2 regions of the Paenibacillus sp. FSL K6-1330 genome follow, and region 1 is predicted to be linked to the other one. Evidence: riboswitches for the same ligand, from Rfam matches in the RefSeq annotation. Region 1 holds a riboswitch; the other holds the start of a gene.
What was found. A riboswitch is a leader RNA that binds a small molecule or an ion and turns the genes downstream of it on or off. The one in region 1 is predicted to bind cobalamin.
Positions count from the first base shown of each region.

Region 1 (5,020 bases):
CCACCATTATGCCGGAACCGCAACCGATCTGGGCGGCATGATCGGCCGCCTTGTCTACGAGAGTGTTACGGAAAGCATTGTCTCCGAAAGAGAGGACCGGATATGACCGTCGTGTGGGTCATTTGGGCAGCGGTCGTACTGGACCTGCTGATTGGAGATCCGAGATGGCTCCCCCATCCCGTCATTGGCATGGGGAAAGCCATCCGCCGGGTTGAAGGCTGGATACGCCATTGGGCGACTTCCGCTCAGAGCCTGAAGTGGACGGGCATTCTGCTGCCGGTGATCGTGGCCGGTGGCTCCTTCGTGCTGGCGTGGCTGCTCCTCTTGTTATGTGCAGCGATTCATCCTTGGCTTGCGTGGGGAGTGGAGATCGTGCTTATTGCGACTACGATTGCCATCAAGGGACTGCGTGAAGCAGGATTGGAGGTCTACGGCCATCTTCGCTCCGACCATATCACGGAGGCCAGGCGCGCGCTCAGCATGGTTGTCGGGCGAGACACCGGCCATCTGGATGAGCCGGAGATCGTACGGGGAACGGTGGAGACGGTTGCGGAGAATATCGTGGATGCGGTCATCGCTCCGCTGTTTTTTGCCCTGATCGGGGGAGCGCCGCTGGCGATGGCCTACCGGGCCGTGAACACGCTCGACTCCATGGTCGGTTATAAAAACGACAAATACCAGCATATCGGCTGGGCATCCGCAAGGCTGGACGATATCGCCAATTGGATACCGGCACGCCTGACCGCAGGACTGTTGACCATAGTGGCTGCGATGTTTTCGCTGCAATGGAAAAAAGCGATCAAGATGGTCAGAAGGGATGCGCGAAAGCACCCCAGTCCGAATAGCGGCTTCCCGGAATCGGCTGTAGCTGGTGCGCTGGGCATTCGTCTGGGAGGCGAGAATTCCTATCAAGGCGTGATCTCGTTCCGGGCTTACATGGGGGATCCCGAACGACCGCTTGAAGCGGAGGATATTCAGGTGACAAATCGTCTGCTGCTGGGCGTATCAGTATTGTTTACGTTACTGGGTACCGTGGTGCTCGGACTTGTGACCGCAGCAGGAGGAAGCTTATGGATATGAGGATTACCCTGCATTTGGTCCGTCATGGCCGCACGTTGTGGAACGAGGAGCGCCGTTATCTCGGTCACGAGGATCAGGGGATTCTGGTGGAAGGAAGACAGCAGCTCCTCCCGCTGCTGGAAAGGTTTTGTACCAAGCAGTTCGTCCGGATCTATTGCAGTGATCTCCTTCGATGCAGGCAGACGCTGAATGTTATCTTATCGGACTCAACAATGTCCGCTATTCCTGATGATGAAGATCCAGGCAGGTTTATTCCAGGTGTCGAGTATGATCCGCGGCTGCGTGAGCTCGATTTCGGGGCTTGGGAAGGGAACATCTACGAGGACTTGAAGTCGGATATCTCCTATCGGCGCTGGATTGATAACCCCGCAGAAGTTACGCCGCCAAATGGGGAGAGCTGGGAAGCGTTCTGTTCCCGGATTCAGGCATTCTTGACCGGATTGTATTTGGATTTGAAGGAACTGTTGCATGTGGAGGAAGATCCGGATACCCTTGTGCAGGCAGAGGCAGAGGCAGAGGCAGAGGCAGAGGCAGAGGCAGAGGCAGAGGCAGAGGCAGAGGCAGAGGCAGAGGCAGAGGCAGAGGCAGAGGCAGAGGCAGAGGCAGAGGCAGAGGCAGAGGCAGAGGCAGAGGCAGAGGCAGAGGCAGAGGCAGAGCGAGCCGGTTATGGTTCTGGGACACAGAGGGCTGAGTTGGATGTGCTTGTGGTCACCCATGGGGGCGTCATCCGGCAGATCGCGGCAGCTACCCTTCCGCATACGGAATTCTGGGAAACGCAAGTGTCACCGGGCGAGGAGCTCAAGCTGCAATTGACATGGGATGGAGACCGCTGGGAAGGCGTGCGGTTAAGCGAATAAATGAAATCGTATGATATCGGTGCGGAATGGGCGATAACGGGATAAATCCGTATCATAAGGCATTTGAAATGACCGATTCTTTCGGTTGTAAGAGGAAGGTTTATCGCCTATAATTTTGGGCAGAGAAACCATGCTTGGCCTAACATACATAAATTCATATTATTTGCGAGGGTCCCGGACAGAAGGCGTTGTTGCCTTCTGCCGGGTTAATAGGGAAGCCGGTGCAAGTCCGGCACGGTCCCGCCACTGTGAAGCAGGGACTTCTTCATATGCCACTGAGCCATAGCGCTTGGGAAGGCGGAGAAGTCGTTACAGCCTGCAAGTCAGGAGACCTGCCCTCGGCGAATGAATGACGGTCCTTCGAGGAGAGGATTACGTTTGCCGGACCCATGCAGCATGTGTGGGCGGAAGTTTAAGGCGCTATCTGTGAACGGTTATCCAGATGTCCTTATGTTAAAACGTAATCCCTGAGTCCTTGTTTACGAGGAGTCAGGGATTTTTGCTTTTCTTTGGAGTATGACGATTGATGTTTTTCTCCCGGTAAGGATCGGTCGAAGGAATGTAAACTCGAAAGCGCCAGGTTCTCAATTATGCATAGGGGGATTTTAAGAGATGAAAGCATTAAACAAAACATGGTCCGTACTTCTAGTAGCCATACTGATGGCTCTGGCCTTGATTGGCTGTGGAGACAAAGAAGCGGCGCCGAAGGATACAACGCAGCCTGCACAGCAGGAAGAGCAGAATAACGAAGCTCCGGCGGATTCCGGCGAAGAGCTTAAAACGACGTATCCGCTGACCGTTAAGGATTCAACCGGGGTTGAAATGACGTTTGAGAAAGCTCCGGCCAAAATTGCATCCCTGACACCGTCCGAGACGGAAAAACTGTTCGCTTTGGGCCTGGATGAGGAAATCGTTGGCGTGTCCGATAATGACGATTATCCGGAAGCGGCCAAATCTAAGCCTAAATTGGGCGGGTTCCAAGTGAATGAAGAGGCTATTATTGCAGCCGATGCCGATGTGGTATTTGCGGCTTCGATGAATGCTCAGAATGCCGAGAAATTGCGTGAGCTTGGCGTTACCCTGTTCGTCAATGATCTGAAAACCATTGATGCCGTGATGGAGAACATCGAACTGATCGGACAAATTACGGACCGTCAAGCGGAGGCGAAAGCGGTCGTGGATCAGATGAAGCAGGAATTGGCTACCGTTACGGAAGCCGTGAAAGCCGTGAAGGATGAAGACAAGAAGAAAGTGTATGTGGAATTCTCTCCGGGATGGACCGTCGGCAAGGGCGAGTTTATGGATGAGATCATCACCTTAGCTGGCGGCGTCAACGCAGCCGGCGATGCGGAAGGCTGGTTCGAAATCAGTGAGGAAAATATTATTGCTGCGAACCCCGACGTCATTCTGTACACGGACGATGTGGTTGATGAAGCAACCAAGAAAACATTGGATCAGCTGATTAAGGAGCGCGGCGGCTGGGATCAGATCGAAGCCATCAAGAACGATCAGGTCATATCCGTGGATGCGAACCTGCTCAGCCGTCCTGGTCCCCGTGTGACGCAAGGGTTGGTGGAAGTGGCGAAGGCCGTTTATCCGGAACTGATGAATCCATGAGTAAAAAACTTGCAGGATTCGGTGCGGCCGGCATCATCCTATTACTGTTAACCTTGGTTGTCAGTCTCGGAATCGGCTCCGTGCACCTGCCTGTGAGAGAGATTGGGGCGATGCTGCTGCACCGGCTGCCGGGAATCGGCGATTCCATCGTTCCGGGCTGGGAAGCTTCATCCGAGCAAATCTTAATGAAGGTGAGATTGCCGCGCATATTGCTGGGGATGCTCGTAGGAGCCTCCCTGGCCGTCGCCGGAGCCGCCTTTCAAGGGGTATTGCGCAATCCGCTGGCGGATCCGTTTACGCTTGGTGTATCCTCGGGTGCTGCGCTTGGCGCAGCATCCCTGATTTTTTTCGGGATGGAATATTCCTTTGCCGGAGGTTACACGCTGCCGCTTGTAGCGTTTCTGACCGGAGCAGGCACCTTATGGGCCGTTCTGCTGCTGGCGAGGGACCAAGGAAAACTGCCGATCCACGGGCTCATTCTGTCCGGCGTGGTGATGCAGTCGTTTCTGGGCGCCGTCGTTTCCTTTCTGACGGTCATGTCCAAAGATACGGTAAACCAGATCCTGTACTGGACGATGGGGAGCCTGAGCATGCGTGGATGGTCGTATACGGCCATCCTTTTCCCGTATTTTATCGCAGGTTTTATCTACTTATGGAGCAGGTCGCGGGCGCTTAATATTTTGTCGCTGGGGGAACGGCAGGCCGCCCATATGGGCTTGAATGTGGATCGGTTGAAGACCAGCGTGCTCATCGTTGCTACCCTGCTCGCCGCCGCAGCCGTGTCGGTATCCGGCGTGATTGGATTCGTGGGACTTGTGGTACCGCATATGATCCGGTTGATCACCGGCTCCGATTACCGCGTCATTGTTCCACTGTCGGCTCTGGGCGGCGCGATATTCATGGTCTGGTGCGATACGGCGGCACGGTCCGTGCTGGCACCAACGGAAATACCGCTTGGTGTGGTTACGGCATTCATAGGCGCTCCATTCTTTGCGTATTTGCTATACCGGAACAAAAAACGGCGCAGGGAGGGTCTATCATGATTACAGCTCAAGGACTTGGCAAAGCATATGGCAAGGTGCCGATTCTTGAAGGCGTGGACCTTCACATTGCCGAAGGGGAATGGTGGGGGATCATCGGTCCGAACGGAAGCGGTAAATCCACCCTCATGCAGCTGTTATCCGGTGTGGAGAATCCTACGCAAGGAAGTGTGACGCTTCGGGGCAAGGCGCTTGCACACTATACTCGTAAGACGCTGGCCCGGATCGTGGCGGTGCTTCAGCAGGAAGGGCTTGATCCTACCGATTTTACCGTCCGGGAAGTGTTGGAGATGGGAAGGTTCCCCTTCCTGAACTGGCTTGGCCGTGAAGATAAGGATGCAGCCCCGCTTATTGAGGCCATTATCCGAAAGCTGGATCTGAATGGTCTGGAAGAACGGCGGCTTACCGAGTTAAGCGGCGGTCAAC
Region 1 is NZ_CP150269.1:6,037,905-6,042,924, reverse strand. Features, by position in the region: gene NYE54_RS27490 (adenosylcobinamide amidohydrolase) at 1-106, shown strand, start outside; gene cbiB (adenosylcobinamide-phosphate synthase CbiB) at 103-1,080, shown strand; gene NYE54_RS27480 (histidine phosphatase family protein) at 1,071-1,937, shown strand; cobalamin riboswitch at 2,090-2,292, shown strand; gene NYE54_RS27475 (ABC transporter substrate-binding protein) at 2,550-3,554, shown strand; gene NYE54_RS27470 (iron ABC transporter permease) at 3,551-4,597, shown strand; gene NYE54_RS27465 (ABC transporter ATP-binding protein) at 4,594-5,020, shown strand, end outside.

Region 2 (5,020 bases), 780 kb from region 1:
CTTTTACTCGCCTTGAGCCCATCCAAAATGGGCATTTGAACATCCATGATGACGAGGTCAGGCAGATGCTTCTTGCATAATTCGATAGCTTCAAAGCCATCGGAAGCTTCGCCTACTACATTGTAGTTAGCCTCTTCTAGCATCTCACGAATATCCATTCTTGTAATAGGTTCGTCATCGACTATTACAATTTTTCCATTCATGCGTCATGCACCTCATTGTCTGTCGTTATTTGCTTGTCGCTTGTCTATCGATAAGCCCCGCTTGCATTTGAACTAGAATCCAAGTCGTTTACGCCCTCAAATAATCCCGAAGAGCATCCACTCCCACGTTCTCGATCGTCGAGACTTCAAAAATCCGCTCCACGCCGGCCGCCATTAAATGCGCTCTGGCCTGCGCGATTTCTTCTTGCGACTTGGCCAGTTCCACCTTCGTTACCACTCCGATAACCGGCTTGGCGAATACCGTTGCAAAAGCCGGCGGGAAATAGCTGTCTTCTTTCGTGCAATCCTGAACCAGCCCAATGACATCGGCATCTACACTGGATACTAACAGCATTTTGTATAAATACCGGTTCTCGATGCATTCGCCCGGCGTATCGATCGCCTGATCGAAATTTTCAACGGCTTGCGTTTTCTTATAGGCAATCTCCTCACCGTGCAGCCATTGGCACAGCGTGGTTTTGCCCGATCCTGTACTTCCGGCAAAAATAATTTTCTTCATCATAAGCTTCTCCTACGTTCTCGTAATATTCGTATTTGCCGAGAAGCCCAATATATTCTGCAATCCATGCAGCACTGCGCTGATCGCAGATTCTACTGATGATACATCGCCCGTAATGACGAGTGAACCGCTGAAACGGTCGACAAAGCCGATTTGTACGCCAGCCGCCTTTGTAGCGATATCCGCTGCAATGATGGAGGCTTCGCTTGGCGTGATCGTCATAACGCCGATGGACTGATGCGCTTCGTTTCCGAGTCCCAGCTTCTTGTAAATGTCCGGGTTCGGGTTCGCGATAATGTGAGCGAGCGTGACCTGTTTGCCAGGCACATACTCCTGAATCACACGTTGTTTCTCGGCTCCTTGTTCCATACTCCTCATCTCACTCTCGTATCGAAAACACTAAAAGAGGTTGTTCAAAAAGTCTACTTTTGATAAGAAAACCTGCAAAAAAACAATAAAAGCCCCTTAAAAGTCCATGCGGAATTTTTAAGAAGCCACTTTGCTTTGATTTGTATGCAACACGCCATTGTGTTACTTTCACTATATTTGAATATTGCAAGCGATGTCAATACGAAATCCGTCAAATTTCGACTCGATCTTAGAATTGAAACATTTTGTTCAAAATTTGAAGCACGTCCTCTGCCGTAGGAACGCGTGGATTTGTTGCCGTGCATCCGTCTTTCAGCGCGCCTTCGGCGATCGACTCTCTCATCTCTCCAAACAGCGATTGATCCACACCGCATTCACGCAGCGTTTGCGGCATATTCAATTGCTTCTGCAGCAGTTTGATTGCCTGTACGAGACTACGGACGCCGCTCTTCGCATTGGGTGCGGATAACCCCAAGCTTTTGGAAATTTCGGCATACCGAACCGCCGCTCTATTGCTTTCTTCCTTGCCGTAACCCGGCTTGTAATCGGCATTAAATTCGATGACATGCGGAAGAAGAATCGCATTCATGCGTCCGTGGGCAATTTTGAATTTGGCTCCCGCCACATGCGCGATCCCATGATTCAATCCCAGAGACGCAATATTAAACGCCATCCCCGCGATGCAGGATGCATTATGCATTTTTTCGCGCGCCTCAAGATCATTTCCGTCCTTATAAGCTCGCGGCAAATAAGCAAAGACCAGCTTCATTGCCTTCTCCGCCAGTGCATCGGAGATATCATTGGATTTGGTGGATACATAGGCTTCAATGGCATGCGTCAACACATCCAGTCCGGTATCGGCCGTAATGAAGTCCGGCACGCTTTTGACGAGCTCAGGATCGAGAATCGCTTCTTGCGGCAGCATGTCATCGGATACAAGCGGATATTTGATGTTTTTTTCTTTGTCGCTGATAACGGAGAATGACGTAACTTCAGAACCCGTCCCGCTTGTCGTCGGGATTGCAATGAACGGGATATCTCGCTGGTCAAGCAGCTTTTTCGTAAACAGCTTCATCGCTTTAGCGGCATCAATGGCAGAACCGCCGCCAATGGCAATGATTAGATCGGTGTTGAACGCACAGAGCGCCTCGACACCTTCCGTGACGACTTCAATCGGCGGATCAGGCACGATATTGCTGAAAACATATTGCTCGTTACTGCTGTGCAGGCGATCAAACACCATGTTAATCATGCCCGACTTCACCATAAATGGATCTGTGACGATGAACATACGTTTGTTTTGCCACTCTGTTAGACGATCCATCGCGCCTTGCCCCATATAGAGGTCGGCTTTAATCGAAAGTTTATCCATGTAAAGCACCTCCAAGAAGTAATTGCAACAAAAAAAGAGGCCATTCAAAGGGAAATCCCCTTCAAAAGCCTCTTTGCTTGTTATCATGTATGCACGCCATTGTGCAGCTTCTTATCATTTAGTTTTGCATATATACTGTACACCGTCATTCCGATCTTCGTCAACCGCTTCCGGAACTTGTCCTTAGATCAGACACATTAACGGCACGATTTTATAAGTGCCTGTTCAAAAAGGTCGGTCATCAAAAGCGGACTTTGGGAACAGCCTCTATCAATAAAAAAAAGGGATATGCACCCCATAGTGCACGTGCTTCTTCGTCCTTGAAGAATCTCCCCGTTTGCGAGCTATACCTCATTGTATATATTCGGCGGCGAACACCCGGCTGTGGCCGACAACATCGTCGGCAGCCTCTGCTGCAATTAAAAAAAGCCTAGCGAGGCGAGAAACGTCACTAGACTTGTAAACCAGCCATTTTCGCCTCGAAATGACTGGTCTCTCCAAAGTTATTAGGCAAAAGACCTGACTTAAGACCGATCATTCGGTCTATCACAGTGGCGGGACCGTGTTGGATTTGCACCAAACTTCCATTACCTATAACTTTTTCTATTGTACATGACGCGAATAGTTGCCCATTCGACATCATTATAGCACAAACGACGCGTTTGGCGATATAAACCTTAAAAAAATGATTGACCGAATGAAACTCAAATAAAATAAAATGCCTCGGGCAGACCAAGGGACGAACGCTGCAGCGTAGATACGGTGAATTGTCTCAGAAAGACAAACAAGGAAATGGTTTTCCCATTCATTTATTCATGATCCATGTCTTCTTCTGCTCAGAGTACCACTTTCTAAGCTGATTAATATGGGCTTGATGATAACGGTTATGGTCGGCCATATGCCATAAACCCCACCGGATGGTGGCTTGCTTTTCATTCTCGTGTCCGAATGTAACGATGCGATCCAGATCGGCATCCGTTAACTGCGTACATACATCCTTCAACATACTGAGTACAACTTCATATTTAGATATAAGCGTGTCCAGAGACATTCCTTTGACCATCGGCAGCCTGTTATGTTCATCGATCATTGGGCCGTATTCATCTATGAATGACTGGGGAAGCGCCTCACCTTTAATCCTATATACCCAGTTCAGGTCGACGTACATGATATGTTTTATTAACTGAGCGGCACTATTGAAATTGTCACAAGGTCCCTTGAAGTCTATTTCCTCTTGGGCCATGCCCTCTGATATGGACTTTAGCCGTTGGCTGTTCTCTCTGACAGCGCTATATAACATTCCCACGATCGTTGACATATTCTCTTCGCCTGGCAAATCGTACAACATCCTAACACAACCTCCCTTGTAAAAATAAATAGCATCCCGGCCTCACTATTTGGACTCACGATGCTTCTTCCTTAACCGCATGCTGTACTTTAAGTTCATGAATTCTTGCCGCTTCAACTTTTTGCTTAAAGTCGCCTGGCAATAAACGGGATATGACTTCACGAGTGTTTCGCCCAACTTCACTTCGATAAGCTAATAAAGAACCAATATCAAGAGCCGCACTCAAATTAGCGATTTCTGCTTCCGTCATTTCATTTCCAGAATGAACATCATCAATGTGGAGTTTCTTGTTCCATTGACCTGAATGCAATACTTGGACATCGTTATTTACGAGCACGCTCATCGTCATGTCTTCAATACGCGTGATATGCCACATATGCCATATTATTGAGTTTTTTGTATCAGGAGCCTTAACTGGATATTGGCGGAATGTTTCCTCTTGTAGATCTTTAACTAACTCATCCTCAAGGGTCGCAATGGGTGAATGGCTCATTCTTGATGAATGTAACAAGCGATGCTGCTGTAAGAATAGGTCAACCGCACTTTGATGCTTAGCCGGATCCAGAATTATCTGGGTTAGCTTTTTGTGATTTTCATTCCACTGTTTTCTTTCACTCAAATCCATGGAGAACCCTCCCTTTATAGCCTCTTCCTAATATCCATGTAACGGCTTCATTAAAGTCTGTCGCGATAAAATCAGGATACGCTTCTTTCCATTTGCCGAAATACTCGTTGTTATTATATTTTTCCAGTTCTTTGAGGCCAGCTCCCGTCTTCACTAGCACTTTCTTACAACCGGCTTCTTTGGCAGCAACCATATCCGTCCATCTATCCCCTATGACAAAGCACTCCCCTAAGTCCAAATTATTTTCTTCCGCGGCTTTCATCAGCATCCCTGCGGATGGCTTTCTACACGGACAACCCGCTCCATGCTCATGAGCACAAAGATAGATCTTATCAAAACCAAAGGCTAATAATTCCGATTCGAATTCGTCCTGTGTTACTTCGCCACGAGCAATTCCAGGTTGATTCGTAAATGAACAAACAAGCATGCCTGCGGCTCTGAGTGAACGAATCGAATCCTGTACTTGTGGAAATAGCTCAAATTCACTGGGCAAAACAACCCGATCGGTTCCTCCAAGTGTTCCGTCCCTGTCAATGAAAACAGCTTGTCTTGAGAGCTCTAGCAATTAGTTATGCTCCTTTCC
Region 2 is NZ_CP150269.1:5,255,384-5,260,403, forward strand. Features, by position in the region: gene NYE54_RS23895 (ANTAR domain-containing response regulator) at 1-203, opposite strand, end outside; gene NYE54_RS23900 (EutP/PduV family microcompartment system protein) at 292-723, opposite strand; gene NYE54_RS23905 (BMC domain-containing protein) at 736-1,092, opposite strand; gene NYE54_RS23910 (1-propanol dehydrogenase PduQ) at 1,322-2,464, opposite strand; adenosylcobalamin (AdoCbl) riboswitch at 2,923-3,076, opposite strand; gene NYE54_RS23915 (DinB family protein) at 3,270-3,812, opposite strand; gene NYE54_RS23920 (DinB family protein) at 3,868-4,437, opposite strand; gene NYE54_RS23925 (HAD-IIIA family hydrolase) at 4,424-5,002, opposite strand.
Region 2: linked by a shared signal. The riboswitch ahead of NYE54_RS23910 (1-propanol dehydrogenase PduQ) and the one ahead of NYE54_RS27475 (ABC transporter substrate-binding protein) in region 1 are both predicted to bind cobalamin.